3 regions of the Paenibacillus sp. J22R160 genome follow, and region 3 is predicted to be linked to each of the others. Evidence: riboswitches for the same ligand, from Rfam matches in the RefSeq annotation. Region 3 holds a riboswitch; each other region holds the start of a gene.
The links. A riboswitch is a leader RNA that binds a small molecule or an ion and turns the genes downstream of it on or off. The one in region 3 is predicted to bind cyclic di-GMP.

Region 1: it holds a riboswitch for cyclic di-GMP, as region 3 does, so the genes downstream of both, AC58UW_RS08550 (hypothetical protein) here and AC58UW_RS21925 (choice-of-anchor Z repeating domain-containing protein) in region 3, are expected to answer to the same signal.
Region 2: it holds a riboswitch for cyclic di-GMP, as region 3 does, so the genes downstream of both, AC58UW_RS30575 (transglutaminase-like domain-containing protein) here and AC58UW_RS21925 (choice-of-anchor Z repeating domain-containing protein) in region 3, are expected to answer to the same signal.

What each region holds. Positions count from the first base shown of each region.
Region 1 is NZ_JCAUAU010000003.1:323,590-328,856, forward strand. Features, by position in the region: gene AC58UW_RS08535 (NAD(P)/FAD-dependent oxidoreductase) at 1-114, opposite strand, end outside; gene AC58UW_RS08540 (hypothetical protein) at 287-718, opposite strand; gene AC58UW_RS08545 (stalk domain-containing protein) at 847-1,830, opposite strand; gene AC58UW_RS08550 (hypothetical protein) at 2,320-2,538, opposite strand; cyclic di-GMP riboswitch class I at 2,594-2,683, opposite strand; gene AC58UW_RS08555 (hypothetical protein) at 2,870-3,892, opposite strand; gene rfbA (glucose-1-phosphate thymidylyltransferase RfbA) at 3,955-4,848, opposite strand; gene cps2T (beta 1-4 rhamnosyltransferase Cps2T) at 4,864-5,267, opposite strand, start outside.
Region 2 is NZ_JCAUAU010000028.1:24,480-29,746, forward strand. Features, by position in the region: gene AC58UW_RS30570 (collagen binding domain-containing protein) at 1-971, opposite strand, end outside; gene AC58UW_RS30575 (transglutaminase-like domain-containing protein) at 1,169-1,975, opposite strand; cyclic di-GMP riboswitch class I at 1,988-2,075, opposite strand; gene AC58UW_RS30580 (class D sortase) at 2,148-2,876, opposite strand; gene spoIIE (stage II sporulation protein E) at 3,156-5,267, opposite strand, start outside.
Region 3 is NZ_JCAUAU010000012.1:111,670-116,936, forward strand. Features, by position in the region: gene fliD (flagellar filament capping protein FliD) at 81-1,037, shown strand; gene AC58UW_RS21910 (flagellar protein FlaG) at 1,088-1,444, shown strand; gene fliS (flagellar export chaperone FliS) at 1,454-1,837, shown strand; gene AC58UW_RS21920 (hypothetical protein) at 1,789-2,208, shown strand; cyclic di-GMP riboswitch class I at 2,334-2,424, shown strand; gene AC58UW_RS21925 (choice-of-anchor Z repeating domain-containing protein) at 2,503-5,267, shown strand, end outside.

The sequences.
Region 1 (5,267 bases), on a different contig from region 3:
AGCTCCCGTGTTCGGCGCCTTGTCAATCACCAGCGTCTTCAAGTTCCCTCTAGATGTATATATGGCAGCTGAAGCTCCTGCCGGACCTGCTCCAATAATAATGACATCGTACATCGCCGCTGCACCCTTTCTATCCGCTCAACTGCTTGTCCACTGATAATCGATATCAGATAATAATTATTATAAATAAATTAAAATGAAAGTCAATACTTTTTAATAATTATTATAAATAAGAAAAAGAACCGAGGATTCTCTTCAGAGAATGTCCTCGGTTCTAACGATCGTGTTAAATGCCAGGATAGCCTGGGGCATATGGATAGTAAGGATTAGGCGGGTAGGGGTAAGGATATCCGTAAGGAGGATATGGATAGTAGGGATCAGCCGCACCGTATAGAAGTGGGGCTACTACCCATGGAAGTGCATTGTTGAAACCGCCGCCGGGGTAGAAACCGCCATGAAATCCAGGGCCGCCGAAACCGGGGCCAATGTGACCAAATCCAGGTCCGAATCCAGGGCCATGACCAATACCACCGTGCCCTATGCCACCAATACCACCAATACCGCCATGCCCAGGGCCACCGATTCCACCAACACCGCCAATACCGCCATGCCCAGGGCCACCAATGCCACCGTGTCCGATGCCTCCGCCATGTAAACCGCCACCAACCGGCGGACGAAATTCTTGTTCTTCAGGTCTCGTCATTAAAGGATCACTCACATTCTTGTATAGTTGAAATGCCTAATACACTGTATGTGTGTGAATGCCTAGTTGGTGAATAGTTCGCTGAAATTGGGCGAAAAATAAACCTGGAACCCTCTATTTACAGAAGGTTCCCGGCTACTTAGTTAATTGAATTCGACATCCGCTTTTGCATCTGCCTCAGCACTCGCTTTTTTTTGTTCATAGGCATCCCTAAACGTATCAACAATCTTTGTATCATATCCATTATCCGATAACTTCGTGGTCAAATCGTTCATCATTTGATTGAAAACCTCATCCGTTTGAGCGATTTTCGAATTTGCCTCTTCAAGTAAACTTTGATCTTTTGTTATTTTATATTGATCCTTTAGCGCTGTGAGTTCATCCTGGCTTTTCTTCTGAAGCTGTAATAACTGTGCCACCGTATCGGATGTAATCGAATCATACGAAGGTTTCGTTACACCTCCGCTGCCACCACCACCGATTACACCTCCGCCTCCAGCTGCTGGAGCTTGAGGATCCGGTTTAGGAGTCTCCGGTATCTTCACCTCAGGATCCTTCTTATCCGGAGCCGTCACAGCTGAAACCGTATAGGTCACAGGATCCCAACTAATCGTTTTGCCCACAGACTCAGAGAAGAAACGAATAGGCACATAGAGACTACTGTCGAAGATATAACCTGGTAAATCCTCAGAAGGGCTCTTCGCGACACCATCGAAAATAAAGGCAACCTTCTCCTTGTATACATTTAGTTTGCTGGATACTAACTTTGTTTTGTCTACCTTTTCATTGCTTTTCGAATAAACCTGCGTGTTGAGCTTGTACTCTTTGATGTTAATTTTGTCTGTTTCTTTAGGTTCGGAAATCGTGACAGTGTATGTATCCGCGTCCCATTTCACTGCCTTATCCAAAGAATAAGAGATGAATCTGATCGGGACATAAGTACTGCCTTCATAGATAAAACCCATTTGACCTTCCGGCGGCGCGTATTCTTTACCGTCGAATGTGAAGTGCATTGGGACTTGATATACATCCACATCAACAGGTGTTTGTGCGGCGGATGCCACGGTACTCATTCCCATTAATAGAGCTAATGATAATCCTGCTGCTGCTTTGATATGTTTTTTCACCTAGATGGACACCTCGTTTAGTTATTTGGGTTGTAACGTATTTTTTTGAAAATGGTTGCTATCAATTTTTCATCAGCCAACACATAGGTAGTTAGTACTATCCTAAGTTCTAAGTGGTATTGATATCACTTTGTTTAATCATAAAATAGTTATTTTAAAAATGAGATCTAAATTTGCAGGAAAAAAGGAGCAATTATGAGAATTACCACATTAGCTGCTTACATTGGTTAAATACTACATCTCTTTTTAATACGTCTATTCAAATGTATTTAAGCATAAAACAATGAGGTGCGACATATTGGTCAATGGTATCGATGAAAACAAAAGTGATCACATTTTTCTGTTTAAAGGCTGTTTATGGGGCTTGCTAATTACAATCCCATTGTGGATTGTAATTATCTATTTACTAACAAAATACCTGTAAACTTTCCTTTCTTAAAAAAGGCTTAAACATAAAAAAGCACCCTATAGGGTGCTTAATCAATAATTTTATAATAAACAGACTTTTCTAATGCTCTCATTTCCTATTTCAAATCGCTGACCCTCTTCTGCCGAACAATGAGTACTAGAATTGGAACCAACATGTTCATGAATCTCATTTACAAACATAGCCTCAGCCATCAGATCTGCTCGTTTAGCAATTGCAAATAAACTAAAATAAAAAACACACCCCACAATCCAAAGAATACTTAATATGATCCAAATCATATTCTACTCTACCTCCCAATAGTTTGTTCCACATAAGAATCAGACGGAGGCCGTATCCGATAGCTGGCTGACATACTGGTTATTTTCCAGTTTAGTCCCTTTAGCTTTGCGTCACTGACTTTCATCAATTTTGCCATTGTCTTACGATTTATGTGATTGTCGTATATAGGATTATTTTAGCAAACGATACAAATGTGACATCAGCCATTAGAACTATTAATTCAATTCAACAATGAACCAAAAGTACTATACAAGTCAGCACCCACCGTTTAATACCGAGAAAGTTCCTACCATGATGATTCACCTACAGTTTCCATGTGAGCTCTCAGCACTACTTAGCTGTAAGAGCTTTCTCTATCTGACCAATTGCACTACTTTGCGCTGCTTGCTTCATAGAATAATAGGTTTGTTTCCACCCATCAATCTCAGCAGAGCCTACTCCCGCATTAATTGAATCCGAGAGAATCCCATTAAAGCTAGCATCGCACTTCGACTCCGCATCCACAAACTTTTGCATAAACATGCTTTGTAGTTCTTTAAGACCTAAATCTTTGTTTCCTTTCTTCGCACTTACCACACCGGAAACAAGATTGTTGATATTTCCTTGGCAGCTGGCTTTCAATGAAGTTAATTTGGAGTTATAAGTTTCGAGAAGTGCTGGATCTATCTTCTGATTTGTAGGAGCAGGCGACGGCGGGAGTTGAACCGTTAACTGGTCTTTTTCATCTTCAACAGAACTCTCTTGTATATTATTCGTCTGTTGGACTTGTTGGCTTTTCTGCGAATTTCCCTTGTCCTGTAACTCTCTAAGGATTTTTTTGCGTTCTTCCGGGTCATACACGCCAATTAACTCAATTGGATAATTAGGGTCAAGTATTTTTAACTCCTTTCCATAAGGTGTAGTAATCGCTCTCAGTGACTCTATTTCCTCTTTTGTAAGCTTAGAAAGAAGTAAATCGCGGATTTTTTGTTTTTCATTATTTGAAAGATTATCACTTGCCTGACCTGTTAAGTAATATACTTCTTTCAGACTAAGACCTGATTTGAGTAGGATAGCCGCTGCATCTAATGCATCTTGCGATTGGATGGGTTTGGATGCAAATTCATTAGCTTTATCAACAGGGGAAGAAATAAAAGAAGGAAGAGTCGCAGAATATGTTTTGTTACCATCTTCTAACCCTTCTCCTTGTTTTCCAACGACATTATTGCTAATAGGTACGTGTCGTCTCAACACATCTTCCACTTGAATAGAATGAATTTTGTAATAAATATATCCTATTGCCACAAATAATATGATAGATACCGAACAAACTATCCATAAAGTCCAGCGGATCCAAGGTTTTAATTTTTTCACAATAGGTACATCCTCATTTCTTGCAGTTCTAACATAACTTCAATTTTTAATATATTTCCTCATCAGACATAAATAGGCTTCCTTTTCACAGCCTGGTTGGCTACTTTCAGTAAATACTTACCATATTCATTTTTAATCATAGGCTCTGCCAAATTTAAAAGCTGCTCCCGCGATATGTATCCTCTATTAAAAGCAATTTCCTCAAGACATGCTATTTTTAAACTTTGTCTCTTCTCTATGGTCTCAATGAACTGTGAAGCTTGTAATAAAGATTCATGTGTACCGGAGTCCAGCCAAGAATACCCTCTACCGAGTATCTCAACATTTAACTGCTCTAGAAGCAGATACTCTTTATTAATATCAGTTATTTCAAGTTCACCACGAGCGGAAGGTCTAATTCTCTTGGCCATCTCAACAACTTTATTATCATAGAAGTAAAGTCCAGTGACTGCATAATTCGACCGAGGTATATTGGGTTTCTCTTCAATCGAAATGGCCTTTCCTCTTTCATCAAAGTCAACGACACCGAATCGCTCCGGGTCATTCACATAATAACCGAACACTGTCGCTCCACTGCTCCGATCAGTCGCTTTTTGAAGCATTTCTGTAAGTCCGTGACCATAAAACAGATTATCGCCTAAGATTAATGCGACGGAATCATCGCCAATAAAGCCTTCAGAAATAATAAAGGCTTGTGCAATCCCATCTGGAGAAGGTTGAACCGAGTAGGAAAGAGAAATACCAATATCCTCACCACCCCCCAATAATTGTTTAAATCTGGGGGTGTCCTCTGGGGTAGAAATGATGAGAATATCTTTGATTCCAGCTAACATCAAAACAGACAATGGGTAATAAATCATAGGCTTATCATATATAGGAAGCAACTGCTTCGATATCGTTTTAGTGAGTGGATATAATCTCGTTCCGCTTCCACCGGCTAAAATAATTCCTTTCAAAATTGAACGACTCCTTTACTGCTTAATAAGTTTTGGACTTTCTTTTATTACAGACGATTTACTCATCTGAACTTCAGTTGTTAAGAAGAGTTGTTCATATTCATTTACTATTTTTGACCAAGAATAATCTTGGTCGATCCGTCGTTTTGCCTTATATGATAAACTAGCAATCATTTCAGGAGAAAAATGATCCATCTGATTAACCATTGACGCAAGTGAGCCTTTTTGTTTATTGAAATAAACAGCCCCATCCAAAGCCACTTCATTATTAAAATTAACATCTAGTAGCAAATTTAACTTGGTTGAAGCCAAAGCTTCCAGTAATGAAGGGTTCGTCCCTCCTACTTCGTGGCCATGCAAATAACCATACGCCAGCTCCCGAATCTTTTTCAACAACTCTTGATCGTAAACAGTTCCAA
Region 2 (5,267 bases), on a different contig from region 3:
TGCGCTTTATCCAAATCTCTACCTTGCTGCACCTGAACCGTTGCAGTAGCGGAAACAGCGGCTTTATTGCTTCCTCCGAAAGTTGCTGTATTCACAAAAGTCTCTTTATTAGAATCCGTTATAGTCGTCGTATATTGAATGCGATAAGCCTTAGTAATGGGGCTATCCGTGAAACGAATAGCAAGATTTGCCGCCGTTATATCGACTGTATATTGGCTGGTATCCAGCAATGCTCCCTGTACCACAGTTCCATCTAGATGAACTCCTAGCTCATAAACGGCTACTGTAACAGGAACAGATAGTCCCGCTGGGATAGGATCCGTTACCACCGCATTCTGAACAGAATCCAGTGCTTTATTCACATCAACAGTCCAATTAATATCCTTGGAATTGAACCCCGTAGATACTCCTTTTTTATCTATTGTCGAGGTGACCGTCGGTCGAAAATGAAGAGTGAAAATCTGATCACCTGTATTAACCGGTATGGTAATATTGACAATCGTGCTTTCGGTTAGCTGGCTTTTATCTATTTGCGTTCTGAAGGTGAGCGTACCATGTACATTATCATGGCTTTCTATGTAGTCGTTAAAGGTGATCAATACTTGACGACTAGTGCGGTCAACATGAAACGTTCCTAACTGATCCTGCCCCATCACTAAGCCACCGCTGATATCATTAAAAAGCAAGAATTGCTGCGGCAGATAAAAGGTATACGTATAGCCGCTATGATACTGACCATTCGGCAGAGACCAGGTGTAATCCAGCTGTATCGTGGAGTTCGGTTCGTAAACATCACCGGTCACGACCTGTCCTGCACTGTTGTAAACAGCCATGGTCACACTGTCTATAATATTCTCGTTAATTGCATTCGCACGGGCCACTGTCCCAACGCCAAAGCCAATACCGTAAAGACTCTGCATAAGTATTAACAGCGTAATTAGCAGCGTACTCATCTTCTTCTTCAACATCATTATTCAAACCTCCATTCACAATTTAATTCTTGTAGAAATTATTGGTTCATTTCTTATGTAAAAGATACAAGTCGTATCATTATTAATACTATATGATACGACTTGTATTGTAAATCATTGGAATTCCTATTTGCTCACTTAGAAAGGCAAATAAAAAAAACCTGCACTCAGTTATGAGTACAGGTGTCTTTCCTATCTTAATATATTCTGGCTACTTGATAATTAGCACTGTTTTTTTCTAACTCTACGGCTTCACCAGCTTGTACATGCACAGCATCATACGTGGTATCAATTGTCACCCACTCATTACGTTCCTTCAAGAAAACTTGATTCCATGCATGATAGGTCTCAGGAGCTTGTACCTCATACCCCATAACCAGACGGGTTGGAATTCCCTCACTTCTTGCCATTGCTGCAAAAGTAGAAGAAAAGTCGTAGCAGATGCCTCCGGAGGCCTCGTAAACCGTATCCAGATCAGGTATATATTTGTCTGCAACGGTTTCGGCCTTCTTATAATCGTACTTAAATTGGGTCGTGATAAAACCGTAAATGGCCTTTAGTTTATCCATATCCGTTTCTTTACTGCCCACTAATTGCTTAGCCTTAACGACTGCTTTCGACTCCATATTCCAATCAATCAGTGGAATGGACTGCAGAAAAACGGCATTCTCGTCTTCCATCTTCAAATCTATTTGTTCTTGCGCAACTACTTTATATTTATTCGTCCCTATGGACTCGCCAATCACCACGTTATATGCGCCATTGCCAAGCTGCAAAGGATACTGATCGCCCTCTGCAAAGGTGTAGTCATATCTGGCATTCCCACTTATGATTCGGACGAGAACTTTGGTACTCTTCGCTCTTTCATAGTTAACCGAGATAATCCCCTTATTCAGTGCAACTTTGTCAATAATGGGCGTTGGGGAAGCTGCCAATATCCCTTGAGGGGCAAGACTGCCTAGTATAGTTGCAAGAATTGCAAGTCTGACTGGTTTCTTAAACACAATAAATCTCCCTTCGGTAACTGGCTGCCAACTTAGTTCTACTAAGGAAGGCCCTTTAGCTTTGCGTCTCTAGTTTTCGCTAGATTTGCCTTTATCGGAGAAAAGCACCGAATCCCTATACAGCAATCTTAACATAGGCTTGTATCTCTGAATAGACAAAATATTACATATTTTATTTCTCAGACGACACCAGGATCCCCTTAATCGCAATACGGTGAGTCGGATTCTCCATAGGATGGCAAGTAATTAGCGTAATCTCCCGATCCTTGCCATTACCTTTGAGCACCCAGACGTCTTCCGGGAGAACGTACTGCTTATCAACAACTTTATAGACATACTTTTTATTCCCGGTATCTACTTCGACTAAATCGCCTTCGGTGACTTCATCTAATCGATTGAAGTTTTTCCCGTAGGTCAAATTTCGATGGCCTGCAATCGCATAATTGCCAATTGCCCCTGCTTTTCCGGTATTGGCGATACTGGCAACGGAGACTTTTAAATTATTCACTGTAGCATCCGTTAGAATAGGCAGCTTGAGATCTATTTTATCGATAATGAGAACACCTTCCATGTTCTTCGGCAACGCCACAGGCTTCGGTGTTGCTGCGACGACTACAGGGGCCTGCTGGCTGCTTGTCGGCGCACCCTCAACCGTGGGACGAGGAGAAGCCATGACAGGCGCACCCTCAACCGCAGGACGAGGGGAAGCCACGACGGGCGCATCCTCTGGCAGTGATTCCTCGGGCTCAACAACAGCCTGATCCATCATTTGCAAATTCTCCTCCCATTGCTTCAAAATCTTCTGCTGCTGAAAGCTCTCATACCGGTCGTTAGCCATCGGATACAAGAAAATGATAATCCCAAGAATGATACATAACAGTGACAGCTTTTTTCTAATCACCAGAGGTACCTGCCTTTCTCGTGGATCTCATGCGCAAGCACGCACTACCAAATAATCCCACAAATAATATGCCTTATTTTATTCTATATTGCTGAAGGAATCCCTGCCCCACGGTCTGTGAAGGCTGTCCCTGCCCTCGCAGTCAAAGCAAAGAGAACATTGAAACATGTAATAGCTAGTCATGTCATCGTAGAAAAAAGCTTAAAAAGCCTGCTTAATCGCAGGCTTTCCATTACTAATCATGACTTATAAGACAGCAGCTATTATTTCGTCAGCTAACTAACTGACCGTTTTCGGACGCTCCATGCGCGTGATGCCCGGCCAGCGGAACGTCGCCCACTCCGGCTGCCGCTTCTCTACGCGAGCGACAACGACCGTCATATCATCTTGAATTTCGCCATGATGATGGCGGAAAATTCGTTCCAGTAAACAATCCGCGAACTCTTGCGGCAAGGTCGTATCGATTTCTTGGATCATGCGCTTCATCCACATCTCCTTATTCACCGCATGGCCTGGCGCATCATAGATCCCATCGGTCATCATGACGAGGATATCTCCCGACTGGAGAGGAATAGAAACCAGATCGACATCGATCTCGCTCAAAATCCCCACTGGCAGATTATTTGCCGAGATCGAAATCACTTCGTTCCCACGCTTAATAAAGCTCGGTATGGAGCCAATTTTCATGAACGTTGTATTTGCGTTATACATGTCAATCAAAGCCATATCCACCGTCGCATACATCTCATCGGAGGATCGGAGCATGAGCACGGAGTTCAGCGACTTGATCGCCAGCTTCTCATCCATACCAGACTGCAGCAGCTGCTGCAGGATGCTAAGGGCGGTCTGACTCTCGGCCCGCGCACGCTCGCCATTGCCCATGCCGTCGCTAAGCGCAACGGCATACTTGCCATTGCCCAGCTCCACCGTGGAGAAGCTGTCGCCCGAGAAGAGGTCGCCCCCTTTGGCTGCGCCGGCGACCCCGGTCTCTACCTCGAATTCCTTGGCAGAGCCGAATACGACCGTGCTGTAGCCTTCGCCCCGCTCATGCATGTCCTCGCGCATTACGGCGACATTCTCGCCGATGATTTCGCTCAACAGCGGCGCAATGATTTTCCGGCATTCATCGAAACCCTTCGTGTATTGATGAATAATCTCAATTTCAATATTTCCTTCATCCAAGGAAATAATGTCGATTGTATGAATAGATAAGCCCAGCTCCTCCAGGGCATTGCGGATTTGCTCTTCTTGAAGGAACAACTCCTGCCCTTCCCGTTTAATTTCCTTCGCTAAGTCCTCCATGACCTGCGAAACGCCAGACAGCTGATCAGCCACGAGATGACGGCTGTCCATAATTTGCTTTTTCCAGTGCAAATCATTCTTATACAAGCTATACTGCTGCTTCATCACATCTAGCACTTGATCGGTACGATTACACACCTTCTTCCACTCCGCTGGTATTTGTTTCTTCGTCATATTCTCCTTCGTCTCAATATTGGTCATCATATCGGTCATAAACGTATACGTTTGGTAAAACTTCTGATCCCAGCACTGGCTTTTTTTCCAGCAGGATTCACAAGTCTTCTGTGCGACGGCATTCATGAAATGCCCAACTTCCTCCTCCTTGCGGCTTACCGCGTCATCCGTCGTTAATTGCTTAAAGCTGCGCGACAGTTGCCGGAACACTTCCGAGAACTGTTCCACACGACTGGCGGTCACATCGCGGACCCGCTTCGCATAGTCCTGCTGCGATTTGAGATTCTCCTGCGTGCCCGGAACATATTTGGCAAGCGTGAGAATCAGACTCCGAGGTGTAAGGAGAAACAGCGTAACGGCTGCAAGCGATTCCCACGCGGAATTGATCATATCAGCACTCGAACCTATATAGAACGATAGAATCGAAGATCCTAACAGCATACCGAAGGCAACAGCGAGCCGATTCCCTTCCTTGAGAAGTCCGGCTAACATCCCGGAGAAGGCAAGCAAGCTCATTTGGTAGATGGCGTTGCTATTCGCAAGACTTAAGATCAGCCCTGTGATGACGCCAACTGAAGCTCCGAAAGGTGCTCCGCCTACCAGCGCAAATAACAGAATCAAGTATCGGGAGAGCACGTGCTCCACCGTGACAGGTCCCATTACCCAGCTCACCGTCCCTGTCATTACGGATGCTAGTAGAATAATTAAGCAAATGATTTCCTCGTGTTTCAAATGATAGTTTTTACGGGTAAGTGTGAATACAGGAATAGCTTGTATGAAAATTAATGTCAGCACTAGACTGAGCAGGGCCTCTACGGATATCATCATCAGTGAATACCAGCTTAAGTTCGAGACCACCAACTGTGCAAAAAGCTGAACCAAGAAGGTTGAGCTGAAAACGAGCAGCGGCGCCAA
Region 3 (5,267 bases):
TTTTTTATATAAAGCTAATAAATGAGACTTCTTTGTACGATAAATATAGTAAACAATGAATTAATGAGGAGATGAACAGGATGGTTATGCGAATAACGGGTATGTCCTCCGGTATGGATATTGACAGCATGGTTAGTAAGCTAATGCAAGCAGAGAATATGCCGATTGATAATCTTAATAAGCTGAAAACAAAGAATGAATGGCTGCAGGATTCATACCGTGCAATAAACACGGCTATTTATCCATTAAGTGAACAGAGCAAGCAAATACAGTATAACTACAACTGGCCGACAGCATCGGGAACGGATGGTAGTGGAAAGCCTGTCTTCACACAGGCAGATAAAGATGCTATTTACGCAAAAATAAGCAGTTTTGTTACGACTTATAACGACACGAGCGTTGCTTTGAAAACCAAGTTAGATGAGACGGTAGAGCGAAGCTATCAACCACTAACAAGTGAACAAAAGAAGGCAATGAATGATGATGATATTAAAAATTGGGAAATAAAGGCAAAAAAAGGTTCTCTTCGCGGTGACACTATAGTATCCAAAGCATACTTGGACTTCCGTTCCGACGTGACAACTGAGGTCACTGGAATTACGTCGACATATAAATCGCTTGTTGATATTGGAGTCACAACGGGTGCTTTTAACAAGTACGACACTTCAACCGCCGGCAAATTGTACATGGATTCAACTAAATTAAAAGCAGCTATTGATGCCGATCCCCAAGCTGTTATTAATTTGTTCACGGCACACGGTACCGGTACAGATCGTGGTATCGCACAGAGAATCTATGAGGATGCTGGAAATACGATGTCGGAGATTTCAAAAAAGGCTGGTTCGGCAAATGGAGCGTATAATAGCACTTTTACTTCTCTGGGCAAGAAGGACTATGATCTCGCTCAGAAAATTTCAGCAATGACAGAAAAGCTCAACAAGAAAGAAGACCATTTTTATAGAATGTTTAGTGTCATGGAGACTGCAATTGCAAAAGGAAATTCCCAGATGAGCTGGCTACAAAGTCAAATGGGTTAACTATACTGCAATATTATTCTAAGTTTTGCAATTTAGAAGGAGGAAACCCAATGGATATTCAGTCCAAATTCCCCCAGGTTCAATTACCTGCTATAACAAAGGAAGTGTCTGAACCGATCAAAGCAACCGGAGAATATATTGAAATCAAGGGCAAAAGTAAGTCACAAATATTAACAGTTTGGGAGAAGGCTTTACTTGATTCAATTGATAAGGCAAACAAAGCACTTCAAGGCACTCCACATGAGTTTAAGTATAAAATTCACCAATCATCAGGTGAGGTAATCGTACAAGTTTTAAATAAAGATACCCAAGAAATCGTTCGTGAGGTTCCGTCCGAAAAGTTTATCGAACTGGTGGAGAAACTTCAGGAGCTGTCAGTGGGTGCAATCATCGACGAGAAGAGGTGAAGAGGCCCTATGCTTCAAGTACAGAATCAGTATTTAAACACCCGTGTTCAGACGTCCTCCCCAGGAGAATTAACTTTGATGCTTTATAATGGTTGTATTCTCTTTATTAAACAGGGTATTGCTTGTATGGAGAAACAAGATTTTGCAGGGAAACATACAAATTTTTCAAAAGCACAGAACATTATTGAAGAACTTCAATCCACACTAAAAATGGAATATGAAATCTCACACGATTTAAATAGTTTATATACTTTTCTTCAAAGCAAGCTGTTCGAAGCTAATGTCAAGCTTGATTCCGAATCTGCTCAGTATTGTGTCACGATGTTTACAGAATTACGTGATACATGGAACGAGGCGTTGAAGAGCTTGAAAAATGCGGAGAAGGTGAAATAGGTATGAGACATTCGACTCCAATGGAGTGCTTGTTAGAAAACCTGAGAGAAACAACATGTCAAATCTCCCAATTAGATGTAAATGATGAGGCAAACGAAGGTTTGCTTCTTTCTTTGCAGAATGAACAGGTTGAACTGAGGCGAAAAATTGAAGAAATATTGTTGGATGAGAGACGTTCTTTTACTGAAATCGAGAGACAATACCTCAGCGCGTGCTTAGTAATGGAACAAAACAATTTGGAGAAATTTAAGACGATTCAGCAATCTCTGGTTGGACAACTACAACGTATCAACTCTGGTAAAGTCTCACGAGAGCTATATCATTATGAAGAACAGCAGAGTGTTGGCTTTTTCATTGATAAAAATCAGTAATGGAAATATATTGTCGAATATTAAGGTAAATGTTGTAAAAAAACAAGAAATATACTTGCAATAAAATGAATAAGAAAATATAGTAAAATAGTAGATAGGAATTAGTTCCAAAGGTATAGAAAATGAGAATAGATTGGCAAAACTATAGTGATATAGTGACGCAAAGCCATGGGTCTAATCGCTTATTTTAGACGATCAGATCGCCAGGTTGCCCATTTGTTTGGTCATACAAACAATAGCAACTTGCTATTGTTTTTTTGTATACATTATTTCAAATATTATGGAGGAATAATCATGAGACGAATGAAGCAATGGTTAGTTTTAATGTTGACCCTAAGCATGATTTTTAGTGGATTGATACTGAGAACTACGGAAGCGGAAGCAGCAGTCAATGATTATGTTACTGTTACCAAAACTGTTTCTCCTACAACGTTGACTACAGAGGATACGGCAGATGTAACGTTGAATGTCACTGGTACCCCGCCAGTCAATGTAGTTGTGCCGAACGATGTCGTACTTATCATTGACAAGTCAGGAAGTATGGCACCGGGCAACAATAACGGTGAAGATAAAATGACGAATGCAAAGAATGCCGCTAAAGGGTTCGTTGATTTGATGGATTTGACAAAGCACAGGGTGGCAGTTGTCGATTTTTCATCAACAAATATGATCAGTAACATCCCCTTCACAACGGATAAAGAAGTTGCTAAGAATTACATAAATGGAATTCAAGCAAATGGTGCTACAGCGACTGGCGATGCCATTGAGGCAGCTAAGAACTTGTTGGCGGATCATCGTCCTGAAGCGCAGCCGGTTATAGTCATAATGACGGATGGAGACGCCACTCAACCGTCGAACGACCCATACGGCTATGCGAAACAAAAGGCGCAGGATGCGAAGGATGCAGGTATTATTTTCTATTCGATTGCATTGCTTAAATCGAATGATAACCCAGATACAAGTGGACCTAACATACTGCTAAAAGAAATGTCCACAACTTCGGCCCACCATCATTTCGTACTAGGATCGTTAGGGTTAGCTGAAATATATGCCGCCATTGTCAAGGAAATTGGCTTGGCGAGCGCTTATGATGTTACAGTGACGGATATTGTCGATCCAAATTTTGAAATTGTACCGGGGTCTGCTGATAATAACATCCCTCAACCGACCATTACCGGCAATACACTAACATGGGATTTTAATGAATTGAAAAATAGCACTCTTTCGTTCACTTATAAAATTCGTCCGGTAAGCAAAACAAAAACAGGTACTTTCCCGGTTTCAACAGCGAGCTCAGTTATTACTTATAAGGACTATGCAGGTGCAAGCCGATTGAAGTCCATTCCGAGTGTTAGCGTGAAGGTAAAACTTCCGGCTCCGCAAATCACGTCGTTGGACAAGCCTATTGGTCATCCAAATGGCGGAGAAACGGTGGTCATTAATGGCAATCACTTTGTTAGCGGGGCGACCGTCCTTTTCGGAACGATGCCGGGGAATAATGTAGCGTATGTAAGTGACACTAAATTGACAGTAACTGCTCCTGCCGGAGCCCAAGGTGTTGTCAATGTTACCTTATCTAATCCGGATGGTCAACAAGCGTCGGCGCCCTACCAATACAAAGCTGACCCGATTGTTACAACCATAGAGCCGAATAACGGGCCTATTGATGGCGGTACGCTGGTGTTCGTATCAGGTAACTATTTTATAAAAGGAATCACTGCACAGTTTGGTGATCTTCCTGCATCGGTAGTCTATGTTAATCCATCTTATATTAAAGTCACTTCTCCGATAGCAACAACGCCTGGCCCAGTTGATATTACCTTTATAAATCCAGATGAAACAAATGTTGTTGTTCCGGGAGGATTTACGTATAATGCACCTCCAAAGACAGATCCTGAAATTACGACAGTTACACCGAATACCGGTCTTATTACGGGCGGTGACCTAGTCTATATTGTTGGGAAAAACTTCAAATCTGGCATGACCGTATTTGTTGGTGGTAAACAAGCTTCCACTACGTTTATGTCAACAACCAAATTATCAATTATTGTTCCAGTAGGTGATGCCGTAGGTACGGTCGATGTGGCTGTTTCTGATTTGAACAATGCCTTGTTTACTCTACCTGGAGCCTATACCTATACTGCTGTTCAGTATCCGACGCCTACAATATCCTCAATTACACCAAATTCCGGGCTCATTGCAGGTGGTGATTTGGTCTATGTAAGTGGAACAAATTTTGTGAATGGTGTAACACAGGTTACGATTGGCGGTAAACCTGCTGCAACGACTTATATGAGTAAAACTAGTTTGAAAGTGATCGTACCAGCAGGAGATGGTCTGGGATCAGTAGATGTGAAAGTTATCACCGATACGAAAGAAGCTGTTCTCGGCCAAGGATACACATACACAGCACCAGTTATTAAACAAATAACTATTACGACAATTTCTCCTAATACTGGGAAAACAGCAGGCGGGGATCTTGTATATATTAATGGAACGAATTTCATGTCTGGTGCAACAGTGACATTTGGTTCGATTGTTGCAAGCAGCACTTATCTGAGTTCAACGAGAATATCAGCTATTGTGCCGGCTGCTGCTGCTGCAGGGAAAGTTGATGTAACGGTAATGAATTTGGACGGAGGTACTGCCACTGTAACGCAAGGCTACGAGTATACAATTGCTACACCGACCATTACCGTATTGAGCCCGAATCATGCGAACAAAGTGGGTGGAGATCTTATTTACGTAACAGGAACGAACTTTGAAACTGGAGCGAAAGTAACGATCAATGGTGTGAATGCGACAACAACCTTTATGAGTGGTACGAGCTTGAAAGTAATTGTTCCGGCCAGCCCAACAATAGGAGTCGTACCTCTAGTCTTAACGTTGTTGAATGGTCAAACAGCATCGACAAACTTCACATATGATAATGGACCAGTTCTTCCTGCGCCGACCATTACAAGTATGTCACCCAATAGCGGTACCGTTGGTTCGCTGATTTATGTTAATGGCGCCAACTATTCAAGTGCTTCGAAAGTATACGTCAATGGCATTCAGGC